4 regions of the Sporolactobacillus sp. PKPK-6 genome follow, and region 1 is predicted to be linked to each of the others. Evidence: riboswitches for the same ligand, from Rfam matches in the RefSeq annotation. Region 1 holds a riboswitch; each other region holds the start of a gene.
What was found. Region 1 has a riboswitch for S-adenosylmethionine ahead of AC1MBV_RS06840 (iron-containing alcohol dehydrogenase family protein). Riboswitches for the same ligand answer to the same signal wherever they lie in the genome.
Positions count from the first base shown of each region.

Region 1 (4,199 bases):
CAAAGGTGTCGCCACCGTTGACGGCGAAGTCGCCTGCGAAGCAGAAATGATGTTTGCCCTGAAAGCAGCAGAATAACGTTGAACATTCAGACGTCACGATTCGATCGGACGTCTGTTCTATTTTCACGGATTAATTGGAAGATATTTCTCTGGAAGTTTCCCAACCAGTCCTTTATACTGACAACACCTAAGCTCGCCGACCAACACCAGAAGGTAAAGAAAGAAGCATCAAGATTAGGAGTGAGTAAGTTGATGAATAAAGAGACAGAAGCAAGCTTAAGAAACTCGGGTGGTCAAAGATGAGTCAAGAACCTGACCTCTCCGTTAATTTTGCAGGGCTGACGCTGACCAGTCCGGTCATGCCCGCCTGCGGAACATTTGAGTTAACAAGTAAACCGGATTTCGACGCCAACCAAATCGGTGCGTTTATTCCGAAAAGTATTTCCATGAACAAACACAGCAAAGAGCAGGCTTCAAGCATTTTCGAGGCGGAGGGCAGCATGCTGAACTCCGTGACCTTTCAAAGCGAGGATATCGAATATTTTGAAGCACGCGTTTTGCCGGTGTATGAACCCTATCAACCGCCGCTGATCATCAATCTTTCCGGAGAAACCGTTGATGAATTCGCTCAGACTGCCGAAAAGTTAAACCAATGGGATAAGATTGCCGGTTTTGAAATTAATCTCTCTTGTCCGAATAGTGATGACAATCGACAAGTGTTCGGACTGCTCAGCGAGTCAACCTACAGCTTAATCCGCAAAATTCGAAACGTCACCGACAAGCCGCTGATCGCAAAATTGTCGCCGTCCGTCTCGCGTATTCAGGAAATTACACTCGCCGCTGAACAGGGCGGCGCGGATGCCTTCACCGTGGCGAACGCATATTCAGCCATGTCCATCGACATCAACACGCGCAAGCCGAAGCTAGGCAATGTCATCGGCACACTTTCAGGTTCAGCAATCAAGCCGCTGATTGTGCGCCTCATCTTTCAAGTGCACCAAATCAGCCATCTGCCGATCATCGGCAGCGGCGGTGTGATGACCGGCAGCGATGCAATTGAAATGCTGCTCGCCGGTGCTGCCGCAGTCCAGGTCGGGACCGCAAACTACCGCAATCCCGCTGCGATGATTGAAATCATCAACCAGATTCGCGACTATTTAATACGCGAAGATATCCATTCCGTCTCCAGCCTGATCGGTCAAGTAGACCTCAGCTGATGCAGATAAAAAGCGCGGTCAGTGCCGCGCTTTTTTTGTTGCTTAAAAACTAGCTCAATGCTGTGTGAAATTGAATGATGACATAGCAAACCCCAATGCCCATGCACGACCAGGGACAAGGACCAGAACCCATGCACGGAAAATGAGATTCAACGCACGAAATCGCTAAATCAATGCGCGAAAACCCGTCCAATGCATGAAAATACGACGCCAACGCACGAACCGGGGCCAGGATCCCCCCCATGCCCGAAATTCATGATCCAATGCACGATAATCATGGTTCAATGCACGAAAAACCCCAATCAATGCACGAAAATACGACGCCAACGCACGAACCTGGGCCAGGATCCCCCCATGCCCGAAACCAGTGATCCAATGCACGATAATCATGGTTCAATGCACGAAAACCCGAGTCCAATGCACGAAAATACGATGCCAACGCACGAACCGGGCTCAGGATCGCCCCCCATGCCCGAAACCAGTGATCCAATGCACGATAATCATGGTTCAATGCACGAAAAACCCCAATCAATGCACGCCCCCCACTCCCAATGCACAAACTCAAGCATCTCAATTATGAAAAAATCGGGAATGCTGCTTAATTTAAATAAATCATATTGACAAACTGGGGATTAGGCCATATACTAACATCACAATTCCATTTCTTATCGAGAGCGACGGAGGGAACTAGCCCGATGAAGTCCGACAACCAGCACTTAGGTGTATGGTGTTAAATCTAGCAGACCGCTTGGGCGGTACTGGAAGATAAGAGTCAACGTTTACGCTCAGTAAAAGTTACTTTCTTATCGCGGAAAGTAGCTTTTTTAATTTACACATGAGCAAAAAATCTCCCTTTAAGAAATTGGAATAATGGAAAAGAGGGAGGAACAAGATGAGTGAACATGTGGTTCAAAGATTCGGGCCTGAGTATTATTGCAATGAACCCGGCGCGTTTGAACAGCTGCCCGAAATTCTGAATGACAGGCGGTGGCATAACGTCTTACTGGTTCACGGACATCGATCATGGGAGGCAGCTAAGCCTTATCTCCCGCTGGACCAGCTTACCAACGTTGCTGAAGCTGTGCATCAAGGCGAATGCTCGGAAAGCGAAATGGAACGCATTAAGCAATTAAGCATTCAGCATTCGAGCGATGTCATCATTGGTGTCGGCGGTGGGAAAATTCTCGATACCGTCAAAGCGGTATCCGCGCAGCAGTCCATTCCATGCGTGCTGCTGCCGACACTTGCCTCGAACTGTGCCAGTTTTACACCGATCAGCATCGTCTATAAAGAAGACGGCAGTCGGCTTGGAACGCTGAGGCATCGGAAATCAAACGACGTTGTGCTTGTCGAACCAAAAATTATCGCCGAGGCACCAATCGAGGCGTTTCGGTCCGGCCTTGGTGACACGCTCGCCAAATGGTATGAAGCACGCGTCCGTCTGAGCAAAATTCCGCAGGAAGAACGGAGCCTGCCGCTCCAACTGAGCTTTAATTACGCCAAAACCTGTCGCGATACTGTTTTTGAAAACGGAAGGCAGGCGCTTGACGCTGTGAAAGAAAAAACAGCAAGCCTTGCACTTCAAAGAGTCATCGACACCATTTTCATCGCTGCCGGACTCGTCGGCGGATTAGCCGAAGCACATGGCCGAAGCGTCGGCGCACATGCGTTTTTTAACGCCTCGACCTTTCTCGGACTCGAAGCAGTCGCACCACATGGCACCTTGGTTGCCTATGGAATCCTGCTTCAGCTCGAACTCGAAAGCAAGATGGCGGAACAAAAACAAGTCCTTGATCTGTATCAGGATCTCGGCCTGCCGACGAAGCTAGCTCAGGTCGGACTTTCACTCGGCAACGAGCAGCAGCTGAGCAGCCTTGCCCGTCACATGACCGATTCGGACTCGCGCATTCACGAACTGCCCTTTGACGTGACAGCAGAGCGCGTCCGGACGGCGATTGAAAAACTTGAGGCACGCGCGCAGCACGCAGAAAAGGTGGGAACGACTCATGACTGAATTTGCAGCATCCGAGCGATTGCAGGCACTTAAACCGAAATTTTTCGCCCAGCAAGCCAAAAAGATCAAGGCGCTGAAGGAAAAAGGCCTCGATGTCATCAATCTCGGCCGCGGGAATCCCGATCAGCCGACCTTTCCGGAAATCGTGAGCAACCTTCATCAAGCGTCGAAAGAAACGGCCAATCAAGGATATCCGCCCTACGGAGGCAAACAGAAGCTGAAGCAGGCGATCGCGGATTTTTATAAAAAAAACTATCAAGTCGATCTTGATCCGGACAGCGAAATCGCCATATTTAACGGATCGATTGTTGCACTGACGGCAATCTCGCTGGCACTGCTCAATCAGGGCGACACAGCACTTGTTCCTGATCCGGCATTCGGCGGCTATGAGATCGGCGTCACGATGGCAGGAGCACATGCGGCTTCTCTGCCTCTGCTTGAGAAGAACGATTTTTTGCCCGATTACACGCGTGTGCCACAAGACGTGAGTGAAAAGGCAAAGCTGCTGTTTCTGAATTACCCGAACAATCCGACCGGAGCTTCGGCAAACGCGGCCTTTTTCGAAAAAACCGTCGATTATGCACAACAGAATCACATTGCCGTTGTCCATGATTTCGCATACGGCGATATCGGCTTCGAAGAAGAAGCGCCGCGCAGCTTTCTGCAGACACCTGGAGCAAAGGAAGCTGGCATTGAAATCTATACATTTTCTAAAACATTTAATATGGCAGGATGGCGAGTTGCCTTCGCGGCAGGCAACGCATCACTGATTAAGCATTTGAATCACTATTTGGTCAACAACGTCGGCGGCGTGTTCGGAGCTGTGCAGGATGCCGCGGCATTCGCTCTTGGCACTCAGGAACGTCAGCGAGCCGAGCTTCGTGCACTTTATCAATCACGTCGGGACTACTTAATCAAAGAATTGACTGCGCTCGGTTACCGAGTGTATCCGTCAAAAGGAACGTTTT
Region 1 covers NZ_JBWXPA010000001.1:1,428,450-1,432,648, reverse strand. The annotation lists gene fabZ (3-hydroxyacyl-ACP dehydratase FabZ) at 1-76, shown strand, start outside; gene AC1MBV_RS06850 (dihydroorotate dehydrogenase) at 300-1,217, shown strand; gene AC1MBV_RS06845 (hypothetical protein) at 1,492-1,749, opposite strand; SAM riboswitch class I at 1,880-1,989, shown strand; gene AC1MBV_RS06840 (iron-containing alcohol dehydrogenase family protein) at 2,110-3,231, shown strand; gene AC1MBV_RS06835 (aminotransferase class I/II-fold pyridoxal phosphate-dependent enzyme) at 3,224-4,199, shown strand, end outside.

Region 2 (4,199 bases), 680 kb from region 1:
TTTTATTGTTCTTTATCTATTTATTCGGAAACAGGTAGAACCGCGCCTTTATATTTCTTATTGATAAAATCTTGGATCGTTTTAGAATGCAGCACATTGACTAGTTCTTTAATCGCTTTTTTATTTTGATCGCCTTTTCGCACGGCAATAATATTCGCATATGGAGAGGAAGCTCCTTCAAGGATCAAAGCATCTTTCTTTGGCTGCAATTTCGCTTGAAGTGCATAGTTTGTATTAATTGCATACAAGTCTGCCGCGCTGTTCTCATAAGCTTTCGGCAGAATGGCCGGATCGATCGGCTGCAAGAATTTCAGATGTTTGATATTGTCGAAATCCGTATAGTTCCCGTTTTTCTGAGCAAGTGTAGCAGCAATTGGATCAATACCGGATTTAATCTTCAAAAGTCCTTTTGATTGAAGAAGCAGTAAAATGCGTCCTTGTTCCGACTTGTTGTTGCTGATCTGGACCGTTGCTCCGTCTTTCACTTCATCAACACTCTTGAATTTCTTGGAATAGATACCAAATGGTTCGATGTGGATTTTTCCTGCATTAACCAAATCCGTATTGTTTTGCTTATTATAAAGATCAAGGAATGGAACATGTTGGAAATAATTAGCATCCAATTGTTTTGATGCGAGTGCTTTGTTTGGCAGCACATAGTCCTGGAATACTTTTACCTTCAGGGTAATACCTTTCTTTTTTAACAATGGTGCGGCTTGCTTGAGAATTTCAGCATGAGGCACTGCCGACGCGCCAACAGTCAATGTTTGATTTTTCTCCGACTTTCCTGTTGATTGTCCGCATGCGGTAAGAATGAGAGCAAAAGCAAGAACTACAGCAAATACGATTGATTTTTTCATATTAACTCCCCCAAGTTCTGTTTGATTAATTTTAGTTACCATCATTTGTTTAATAAGTCAGCTTTTATGCTGTCTATCTCTTGTCAACACGGCGAGTAATATGATCGCCGACATACTGAATAATAAAGACAATCACTAGAATAATCACGGTCGCGATAAACGTAATTGTATTATTATTTGCTTGAAAACCTTCATTATAAGCAATAGTACCAAGTCCTCCGGCACCAACGACCCCGGCCATTGCCGTGTTGCCAATCAGTGCAATCAGCGTAACGGTCATTCCGGAAGATAGTGACGGCAGTGCTTCAGGAAGAAGTACTTTCCAAACAATTTGCCACTTGGTTGCACCCATTGCCTGAGCCGCTTCAATGACTCCCTTATCTACTTCTCTTAAACCGATCTCAACCAGCCGGGCATAAAACGGTGCCGCTCCGATAATGATCGAAGGCAGTGCCGCACTCGCTCCAATCATGGTCCCAATGATAATCACCGTAAGCGGGATCAAAAGAATGATCAAAATAATGAAAGGGATTGATCGAAACACATTGACGAATGAAGCAATAAACCTGTAGATAATCTGATTCTCATAGAGTCCGCCTTTTGCCGTTAAGTAAAGTAAAAGCCCTAAAGCGACTCCTAAAAAAAATGTAAACACACCGGAGATAGCTGTCATATAGAGCGTTTGACCGGTAGACAGCCACATACTTGGCCAATCAACATTTTGTAACCACTCAAACATTTTCCTTTGTCACCTCAACTCTCACGCCTTCTGAACGCAGAACGTTGATCGCTTTTCTAATGGATTCTGAAGCCCCTTGAATGGAAACGATTGTATGCTCCGATTGAGTGTTCGCTCCGTATGCTAATCCAAGCACCTTTACCGATAGGTTCGTGTTCCCGAGCAGCCGCGATAAGCTGTGTTGAAACGTGGCTTGGTCAGCAGCCGAAAGACTGATTACAGTTCCCTCAGTATGTATCACATCGGAAACTTTGATTTGAATCGGTGTACTTTTCCCAGTATGGTTGCCTACGAATTCTTGAGTAATGGTTTGTTGCGGATTCGAAAACACAGACTCAACTGTTCCTTGCTCAACAATTTTACCGCCGTCAAGCACAGCCACACGATCGCATATTTTTCGAATTACAGTCATTTCATGAGTAATCAGTATGATCGTCAGTCCAAGCGTCTTATTAATTTCCGACAGAAGGGTAAGAATTGAATCGGTTGTTTTTGGATCAAGTGCCGATGTCGCTTCATCACAAAGAAGGACCTTCGGATTGTTAGCCAGTGCTCGTGCAATGCCTACACGCTGTTTTTGACCGCCGCTCAGTTGTGATGGATACGCAGACTCTTTGCCTTCAAGTCCAACCATCCGAATCAATTCGGCAATCCGATCTTCTCTTTGTTTCTTTTTCAGCTTCGTTAATTCTAATGGGAAAGCAATATTCTCAGCAACAGTCCGCGACCACAGCAAGTTGAAATGCTGAAAGATCATTCCAATTGACCGACGTTCTTCACGCAGCTGGCGCTCATCCAAGTCTGTAAGACTTCGACCATCAATCGTGATCGTTCCTGACGTCGGTTTCTCAAGCAGATTAATCATCCGAATGAGTGTGCTCTTGCCGGCACCGCTATAGCCAATAATGCCGAACACTTCCCCTTCCTGAATAGCAAGGCTAACATCCGATAGTGCACGCACCGGACCCTGATCAGTCCGAAACGTTTTTTCAACATTGCTTAATTGAATCAACTTCGTTCACCGCTTTCAATTATTACAGTCGTAAAAACTTATCCTACGTTTTTACTTGGCATTTAATCTGTATTCTACTTGGTGGCATCCCTCTCTCCGATTTTTGTTTCAACCAATAAAAAAACCCGCCTTGAGAGAGGTGGGATTCGCCTCTCTCATCTGTCAGAAACATTTGTTTCTGAAGGAATTAGCACCTTTATTGCAACGATCTGCAATTAGGTTGCCGGGCATCATCGGGCCAGTCCCTCCGCCTCTCTGGATAAGAGTTTTTCTATTCAATTGAGTGTTAATAATTTACCACGCATAACTCAAGCTGTCAAACCATTTTTTCTCTTAACAGATACCCGATTATGCATATTAAAAAATCCAAGCAGATGTTTCTCTGCTTGGATCTTCATAGACAAAAATCAGGCATAACCCGCTATTCGAGTGTTCAAATAATTATAGCTGCTGTTCTCCCTGCTTTTAGCCGCCTCACCGACCTGAAAAGGATTTTGAAAGAGCGGTTTAAGTTGATTGGCCCTAAAGGACGCTTGCTCCGTAGATGGTCTGCTTCCTTGAGTATTATTCCGTTCTCTAATCAACGAATGCCATGGCAGTGAAACAGCTCCTGATACTTCGCGCATCTTCTCAGTGGATAATTGTTGGGCATCTTCAAGCGAGAGCGTCTTGCCGTACGCATTCGCTTGCAAATAAAGCAGATACTTTCCAACAGACAGGCCTCGTGCTTCGGCATCCTTTTTTCGTTCAAGAGATGCTTGAAGCCACTCAATTCCAATTCCGTTCGCTTGAAGGGATTGACTTGCTCCGCGATTAAAAGATGCGGTCAAGCCCTCTGTAAATACTGATTTTTGCGAGCGGCCGATTTGATTCGTCAAAACTGTTGTAACTAAACAAAGCGATCGCTTATCTGAAACGCCTTCGTTCCTCAGTTTTGAGAAGAGTGCTGAACTGAACTGCTGAAGAGGCATCTTTTGGACGACAGGGATACTCTGAAGCAGTTGTCTTGCTTCACTGTTTAAAGGCTGTACAGAGATAACCTGCATATTACGATCTACACTCGCTTCGATACTTGCCTTTAAATCAAAATACACATATGCAGCTACCGGCCCAGGAGGCGCATAAGTACTATGCGACAACGGAATAAAACAAAGCAGCGAAAATCCAAGTGCGATGATCGGCGTCAGTATCGATTTGGGAAGAAAGTTAAATCGGGCAAGGTGTTTGGAACGTACCGTTTGTCCAATAGAAAGATCAGCCATGCGTCTGAGCCTGACCGATTTGAAGTCGCCTTCATCAGTCAGAATGACAGCACGCCTCCCCTTTTTGGACACGAGTACACCCTGATTAATCAGTTTTCCTCCCCACCTTTCTCGGTCACTGAACCGTTTCTAATTCCGGTTCAATATATGACTTTAATGCACTGAACCCGCCAATATAGATCAGCGACAATGCTATTATATATTTTCGATTCCTTTCAATCGTTTTGCGGCTACACGATACAAATTGTAACAAATCTTTTATCGGCAGCTGCTTCTTTTTCTTTAAATAAGTTACTAATTCCTTGTGCTCAACCAGCCTTTTTGCC
Region 2 covers NZ_JBWXPA010000001.1:744,685-748,883, forward strand. The annotation lists gene AC1MBV_RS03610 (MetQ/NlpA family ABC transporter substrate-binding protein) at 21-860, opposite strand; gene AC1MBV_RS03615 (methionine ABC transporter permease) at 934-1,599, opposite strand; gene AC1MBV_RS03620 (methionine ABC transporter ATP-binding protein) at 1,592-2,611, opposite strand; SAM riboswitch class I at 2,764-2,877, opposite strand; gene AC1MBV_RS03625 (anti-sigma factor domain-containing protein) at 3,019-3,966, opposite strand; gene sigI (RNA polymerase sigma-I factor) at 3,989-4,199, opposite strand, start outside.
Region 2: another riboswitch for S-adenosylmethionine. It lies ahead of AC1MBV_RS03620 (methionine ABC transporter ATP-binding protein); the one in region 1 lies ahead of AC1MBV_RS06840 (iron-containing alcohol dehydrogenase family protein).

Region 3 (4,199 bases), 620 kb from region 1:
CACTTTATCAAAAGCTGAAGGAAGTCGTCGAGAGCGGAGCCATTGGCGAAGTCAAAATGGTGAACGTTACCTTCGGCAGCCTAAAACCATATGACGTAAACAATCGTTTCTTCAATATGAATCTCGCAGGAGGCGCACTTCTTGATATTGGTGCATACGCCCTGTCCTTTGCGCGTTTCTTTCTCAGCAGCCAGCCTAATGAAATCTTGACCACAGTCAAACAATTCGAGACCGGTGCCGATGAACAATCCGGCATTATTTTAAAAAATCCGGATGACCAAATGGCTGTTGTTACACTCACGATGAGAGCGAAATTGCCGAAACGGGGAATTGTCACCGGAGATAAAGCTTATATAACTGTGGACAATTTTCCGCGAGCTGATCAAGCGACCATTACCTATCCGGATGGTCGCACGGAAACACTTAAAGCCGGAAGCACTGATCAGGCAATGGTTTATGAATACGATTACATGAATGCTGCAGTAAACCGAGAAATTGATGAACAAACACTTCCGCTGACCGACAGTGTGATGAAAATTATGACCAACGTGCGTGATCAATGGGGCATCCGCTATCCATTTGAGTAACAGTCGCATCCGTTACAATTAGCATTTTGCATTTGTTTTAAAAATAGAGAGCGTTTTCTTTTTATTTTTTGAAACTCTGCATTACAATAGACATGTGATATTAATTACACTAAATTTTGAAGGGAAGATGTGCAATGAGTATTAAAGACACAGTCCTGGAACACGCAGTAGATACTGAATACAAACTATATATCGGCGGTAAATGGGTTGAAGGCTCTGAAGGTAAAAAAATAGCAAGCTACAATCCTAGCACCGGTGAAAAGCTGACTGAATTCACTGACGCGAGTCATGCCGATGTAGACGCAGCTGTGGAAGCAGCTACAAAAGCATTTGACACATGGAAGGATGTCAGCGTTCAAGAGAAAAGTACTCTGTTGCTTAAGATCGCTGATTTAATTGATGAAAACGCTGATCACCTGGCACTTGTTGAAACATTAGATAACGGCAAACCGCTTCGTGAAACAAAGGGAATTGACGTTCCGGCAAGTTCAGATCACTTCCGCTATTTTGCCGGTGTTATCCGTTCCGAAGAAGGCACGGCTAACGCACTTGACGAAAATACATTGACCATCAATCTAAAGGAACCTATTGGTGTCGTTGGGCAAATTGTTCCTTGGAACTTCCCATTGCTGATGGCCGCTTGGAAGATTGCTCCTGCAATTGCAGCAGGAAACACGGTTGTCATTCACCCATCTTCTTCAACATCACTGAGTCTGCTCGAATTGGCTAAAATTTTCGATCAGGCACTCCCAGCAGGAGTCGTGAATGTTATTACCGGACGCGGCTCTGATTCCGGCGATTATATGCTGCATCATCCCGGCTTTGCAAAGCTTGCGTTCACCGGCTCAACCCAAATCGGTTATGAAGTTGCCGCGGCAGCTGCAAAGCGCTTGATTCCGGCAACCCTTGAACTCGGCGGCAAATCGGCCAACATTTTCTTTGATGACGCTCCATGGGAACGTGCCATTGAAGGCGCACAGCTCGGCATTCTATTCAATCAAGGCCAAGTATGCTGTGCAGGTTCACGAATCTTCGTTCAAGAAGGCATCTATGATAAATTCGTTAGCGCACTAAAAGATGCATTCGAGAAAGTTAATGTCGGTTTGCCTTGGGAAGACGGCGTTCAAATGGGTGCTCAAGTCAACAAACGGCAACTGGAAAAGATCTTGGAATATGTTAAGATCGGCCAGGATGAAGGCGCAAAGCTTGTGACCGGCGGATGCCAGCTGACGGACAACAACCTCGATAAAGGTGTCTTCATGGCCCCAACGCTTCTTGCAGACGCAAATAACGACATGCGAATCGCTCAGGAAGAAATCTTCGGACCGGTTGCAACGGTTATCAAATTTAAAGATGCAGATGAAGCAATTAAACTCGCAAACCAATCGGATTACGGTCTTGGCGGTGCGGTATGGACACAAGATATCAACAAGGCACTCCGTGTCGCTCGCAGCGTACGTACCGGTCGTATGTGGGTCAACACCTACAACCAGCTTCCTGCAGGTGCTCCATTCGGCGGCTACAAGAAATCCGGTATCGGCCGTGAAACGTATAAGAGTATTCTTGATGCTTATACGCAAACGAAGAATATCTACATCAGCACAAAAGAAACAGTTGACGGTCTCTATTAATCAGGTCTGTCATTCTATCAGAAAGAGACGAATGCTTCACGCATTCGCCTTTTTCTTTATTTTTGATTAAACATATCAAATTACTTGTATTTATTGCTTGACAAATAAAACACAGCACGATAAACTGTACACAATTAAATAAATCTTATCAAGAGTGGCGGAGGGACTGGCCCGACGAAGCCCGACAACCAGCACGTTTGATGTGTATGGTGTTAATTCCAGCAGATTAAATTCTGGCAGATAAGAAAAGAACCGGCGAATAAGGCCGCTTCCCTATCTACTCTGCGGGAAGCGGTCTTTTAATCTGCGCACCCTTTTTTCTAAGATTTTATTTAATGTAAAACTTAAAGAACATAGGGAGAGATGAACATGGCAGAGGAAAGAAAATATGGTTTTGAGACTTTGCAGGTACACGCAGGTCAAGTGCCTGATCCTGCAACAGGTGCACGTGCCGTACCAATCTATCAGACTACTTCATTTGTATTCAAGGATGCAGACGAAGCAGCAGACTTCTTTCAATTGAAAAGGCCGGGCAATGTGTATGCACGCATTATGAACCCAACTGAAGATGTCTTTGAACAGCGCGTTGCTCAGCTTGAAGGCGGATCCGCAGCTCTTGCCACCTCTTCAGGACTTGCGGCGATTACGTACGCCATTTTGAATGTTGCAAATGCCGGTGATCATATTGTTGCTGCCTCTACCTTGTACGGTGGTACGTATGAATTGTTCAATGTCACTTTGAAAAAACTCGGTATTGATGTCACATTCGTTGATCCGGATGATCCGGAAAATTTCCGCGCAGCAATCCGTGATAATACAAAAGCACTCTACGGTGAAACGATTGGTAACCCGAAAATCAATATTCTCGATATCGAAGCCGTTGCCAATATCGCACACGAAAATAAAATTCCTCTCATTGTTGACAACACCTTCGGAACACCTTACCTCGTTCGTCCAATCGAATTCGACGCAGATGTCGTTGTCCATTCTGCTACGAAATTTATTGGTGGCCACGGAACTGCTATCGGAGGCATTCTCGTTGACGGAGGAAAATTTGACTGGCGGGCAAGTGGCAAATTCCCTGATTTCACGACACCGGACAAAAACTACGGCGGCTTGGTCTATGCTGATCTCGCACCTGCTTCATTCGCTGCAAAAGCACGTGTTCAGCTGCTGCGCAACACAGGCGCAACAGTCAGCCCGCAGAATGCATTCCTGTTCCTGCAAGGCTTGGAATCTCTTTCCCTGCGTGTGGAACGCCATGTTCAAAATGCACGCAAAGTTGCTGAGTTTTTAAACAATCATCCGAAAATCACATGGGTAAACTATCCTGAACTTGATGGCAACCCATACAAAGAACTGTCAAAAAAATACTTTCCAAAAGGTCCCGGATCCATTTTCACATTTGGCGTGAAAGGCGGACTACAAGCGGGTAAGACATTAATCAACAATGTAAAGCTGTTCTCATTGCTCGCCAATGTGGCCGATGCAAAATCGCTGATCATTCATCCGGCAAGCACGACACATGCTGAATTGACTGCGGAAGAACAGGCCTTTACCGGTGTAACACCCGAACTGATTCGTGTATCCATTGGTATCGAAAGCGTTGACGACATCATCTATGATCTGGAACAGGCATTGGCAAAAGTTCCGGACGCGGTCGCAGCTAAATAATAGAATAGACAAAGAGTAAAGCTATCGGGGGTTATTAACTAGAAGGAGCCTGCAAATGATTTAGTTTGCAGGCTCCTTATTATTTTTTATTTGTTCAGGCTGAATCTCCCTTTTTTTATCATGGTTTCAACACCGCCGATTTTTGCCAGCGATCGGTTTTCAATCACTTTTTTCATAATGGATGCCGGTCGGCCTTTGAGATTTCTGCCCATAATTTCTCCGACCGCATCATTGCGGCCAAGCGAACACACGGTGCCCATAAATTTAAAGACAAACGGCTTTGTCGACGCTTCCTCAATCCTTGCAT
Region 3 covers NZ_JBWXPA010000001.1:2,050,222-2,054,420, reverse strand. The annotation lists gene AC1MBV_RS10070 (Gfo/Idh/MocA family protein) at 1-587, shown strand, start outside; gene AC1MBV_RS10065 (aldehyde dehydrogenase family protein) at 722-2,218, shown strand; SAM riboswitch class I at 2,361-2,465, shown strand; gene AC1MBV_RS10060 (O-acetylhomoserine aminocarboxypropyltransferase/cysteine synthase family protein) at 2,588-3,892, shown strand; gene AC1MBV_RS10055 (NAD(P)/FAD-dependent oxidoreductase) at 3,979-4,199, opposite strand, start outside.
Region 3: another riboswitch for S-adenosylmethionine. It lies ahead of AC1MBV_RS10060 (O-acetylhomoserine aminocarboxypropyltransferase/cysteine synthase family protein); the one in region 1 lies ahead of AC1MBV_RS06840 (iron-containing alcohol dehydrogenase family protein).

Region 4 (4,199 bases), on a different contig from region 1:
CATTATTAACAAATGATGTTGCCAGCCGGAATGAGTAGACGGCATCATGCAGATAGCCCGGTTTCTTGTCTTCCTTCAGTGGAAGACCTTCTCGAAGTGCCGGTTCGTCAACTTGGATCATGCGGATATCCGCTTCTTCAAGTGCGTGCACTTCTTTCTTTAAAGCGAGCGCAATTTGGTTGAACACGTCACCTTGACTGATGTCGTCACGGACGAATGACCAGTTGTAGATCGTGACCGGTCCGGTAAGCATACCTTTTACCGGCTTATTTGTCAGTGACTGAGCATAGGCGCTTTCCTTCACCGTCATTGGATCTTGCCATGATACATCTCCGAAGATCAGCGGTGGCTTAACACAACGCGAGCCATAGGACTGAACCCATCCGAAACGTGTAAAGGCAAATCCGTTCAGCTTTTCGCCAAAGTACTCAACCATGTCGTTTCGTTCGAATTCACCATGGACGAGGACATCAATTCCGAGATCTTCCTGAATTTCGATCCATTTCGCCGTTTCATCTTTAATAAATTGCTCATAGCGTTCTTCGGACCATTCGCCGCGTCTCCAATTACGTCGGGCCTGACGAACTTCTTTCGTCTGAGGGAAGCTCCCGATTGTTGTTGTCGGCAGTGGTGGCAGATTGAAGGCATCGGCTTGCACCTGCTGACGAAGTTTATAAGAGCCGGGGCGCGACGGCAGTTCCTCGTCTAATTGATCAATTTCTTTTTGAACTTCTTTATTGTTGCGGTGTTCGGATTGCTGTAGTGTCTGCAGATCTGCACTGTTTTTCTGAAGGGCACCATAGATGGCGGCTTCGCTTTCATTAAGCCCTTTCGTAAGGTAAACGACCTCGGTCAACTTTTCATCGGCGAAGGAAAGACCGTTCAGAAGCACAGGATCAAGATTGGTTTCATTTGAGATCGTGACCGGTACATGGAGCAGGCTTGATGACGGTGTGACCCACAGATTCTCGTGATACTTAACTGATGAGAGCAGTGTCTGCAGTTCAGTAAGTGTCGCCTTTAAATCTGTCTTCCAAATATTTCGACCGTCTACAACGCCTGCAGCCAGTACCTTGCCTTCAGGGAATCCATAGGCTTTGATCGATGCCAAATTTTCTTCTTTGCCGTAAACAAAATCAAGACCGATACCGTCAACGGGCAATTGAACGACAGCTTCGTAATCATCAATCGCCTCAAAGTAGGTTTGCAGAAGAAGCTTCAGTTCAGGCACACCATTTTTAATAAAATGGTAGGCTTTCGCGAACGCAGCAAGATCTTCTTTGCTCTGTTCCTTGACAAGAATAGGTTCATCGATCTGCACCCATTCAGCCCCGGCTTCTTTCAGTTCTTGAAACACCTGTACGTACAATGGAAGCAGTGCGTCAAGCAGTGTATTAAAATGATCTGGATCATAACCCTTTGACAGCTTTAACAGCGTCACCGGTCCGACAATAACGGGCTTGGCGACGATACCGAGCTCATTCTTTGCTTCATTAAACAAATTAAGAAGGCGGTTTTCCGTCAGATAAGGTTTGGTTTCATTGCTGATTTCCGGAACAATGTAGTGATAATTTGTATTAAACCATTTGGTCATTTCCGATGCTTCTGAATTTTTGTTTCCACGAGCAATTGAGAAGTATGTTTCAAGCGATAGTTCTTTTTCATTTGATTTAAAGCGGTCGGGAATTAAACCGAAAAGAACAGCCGTATCAAGGACATGATCATAAAGGCTGAAATCTCCAACGGGAATCAGATCAACTCCAATGTCTTTTTGTTTTTTCAAATAGCTTAAGCGCAGTGTTTTAACCGTATCTAGAAACGTTTCTTTCGAAATTTTACCGGCCCAAAATTGCTCAAGTGCCTTTTTCCATTCTCTTTTTTCGCCGATTCTCGGGTATCCGAGATTCGCACTTAATACTTTACCCATGTCTTCATCCTCCTGTAATCTGCATAACAAATTTTTCGAGGGGGAAAAACAAAAGGCCTCTCTATTTTAGAGAGGCCTGAATTATCATCCGCACCCTCTTATCTTCCAAGATTCTAAAATACCAATCTTGCTGGAATTAGCACCTTTTCATAAAATGAAAGGTTGCCGGGCTTCACAGGGCCAGTCCCTCCGCCGCTCTTAATAAGAGTTTAATTAAGTTAATTTGAATACTAACATGGAATTTGGGATTCGTCAATGCTTTACTTCGACAACGCAAGTGGATTGAATCATTTAAAAATAGTTTAAAAACAGCAAGATCTGCACGCAAAACATATTCACATTTTCACTTCATCTGACGATAAAGAGAGTGAGTATGTCTCTCAAACATGAACGAACAGCAGCGAAGACACAATGAGGGTGGATACGAAATGAGTGAGCAATTTAATCGAGACAGATGGCTGAAGGAAGTGGAGAAGCAGATCACTGATCAATCGATCACAGATCATTCTGTTCTAAAACGGATTCGACTGGCACAAATTCATAAACTGGATCTGCAACTGTTGAAATGGATGCGTCCATATCTTATGAATTATTACGTTAACATTGTCAATCAAATGAGCCAACATGTACTCGATTTATATAAAATACAGAGCACGGTTCCGTCTCAAAAGACAAAAGAATACTTGAAAAATATGTATGCAGAACAAACTCGGCTTCTTTTCAACGGGTCTCTTGATCGGAGCGTTTTAGTACATTGCGAGCAAAATGCAGTTTTTTTTCTTGACCATGAGTTAAGCATTGCAAATCAAATTGCTCTTTTTAGTTTGTACCGTCGAGCGCTTATTGAAGCGGTCGAACATGAGGTCAATCATCCTGAACAGGCTTTATTTCTATCCGAATCTTTAGATAAATTTCTAAGTCTAGAGCAGCAATTGATTCTGGAACGTTATCAGCAGCTGAAGCATGAACGTGAACTTGAAAAAGAAGAGGTTATTCGCTTCAGAGCCTATCATGATGCACTGACCGGGCTTCCCAATAATTTGGTTGCTGAAGAATCGGTTGTCGATTTGGTCAAAGGATATAAAAACAGCAATCGGTCGTTTTCATTACTGAAAATAAACGTCGACCGATTAAAAATAATTAATGAAATTTTCGGTCGACAAATAGGAAATGAACTGTTGATCGCTTTATCCGGGAGAATGAAGGGAGCTCTTAAAGACTTCAATGCAGAATTGTATCGGATCAGCAGTGATGAATTCATGATTATCTGCAGAGACTGCTTGAATAAGCGCGGCTTGACACATCTCATCGAAACATTATTGCGGACAACCGAACAGCCCTACCATATCGACGGAAAAGAGATCTATGCAACATTCAGTATCGGCATCTCACAATTTCCGTATGATGGACGTTCGAGCATTCAAATATTGGCGAGTGCGGAAGCAGCACTAAGAGAGGCAAAGAAAAGCAGCAGAGAAAGTTTTTTCTTTTATAATAATGAACTTCACCAGAAGCTGCTTATGAAGCTGAATACGGAAAATGAATTGCAATCCGCATTATATAATCATCAATTTGTGTTATATTACCAACCTCAGGTTGACGCATGTACCGGCGCACTGATTGGTGTAGAGGCTTTGGTTCGGTGGGAACATCCGGAACGCGGCATCGTTCCCCCAAGCGCTTTTATTTCGGTTGCTGAAGAAACAGGAATAATTCGTGACATTGGCTGGTGGGTGCTTGACGAGGCCTGCCGGCAAATGAAGAAGTGGCAGGATCGCGGTACTCCCAAAGTACCCATTTCTGTGAATCTCTCGTTTAATCAATTTCATGATGATTCGTTAGTCAAACGGGTATGCTTCGCGTTAGAAGCAAGCGGTCTTCAACCTGAATATCTTGAGCTGGAGATTACTGAATCAACGATGGCAGAGGATTTGGAACGATCCATCAGGCTATTAAAAGAAATTCGGGCACTGGGAGTAGGCGTCAGTCTTGACGACTTCGGTACTGGATACAGTTCGCTCAGCTATTTGAAGAGCCTGCCGATCAATCAGTTAAAGATTGATCGTTCTTTTGTGATGGATATTGCACAAAGTAATCAAGATCAAGCGATTGTAACCGCAATTGTTTCGATGGCTGAACATCTATGGATCGATGTTATTGTTGAGGGAATTGAGACTAAGGAGCAATTGCGTGCAATTGAATCGTGCCGATGTCGCGCAATTCAAGGCTACTATTACAGCCGTCCGCTCGATGAAAATGATTTTTCAAATAA
Region 4 covers NZ_JBWXPA010000002.1:548,068-552,266, reverse strand. The annotation lists gene metE (5-methyltetrahydropteroyltriglutamate--homocysteine S-methyltransferase) at 1-1,927, opposite strand, end outside; SAM riboswitch class I at 2,023-2,135, opposite strand; gene AC1MBV_RS13535 (putative bifunctional diguanylate cyclase/phosphodiesterase) at 2,356-4,199, shown strand, end outside.
Region 4: another riboswitch for S-adenosylmethionine. It lies ahead of metE (5-methyltetrahydropteroyltriglutamate--homocysteine S-methyltransferase); the one in region 1 lies ahead of AC1MBV_RS06840 (iron-containing alcohol dehydrogenase family protein).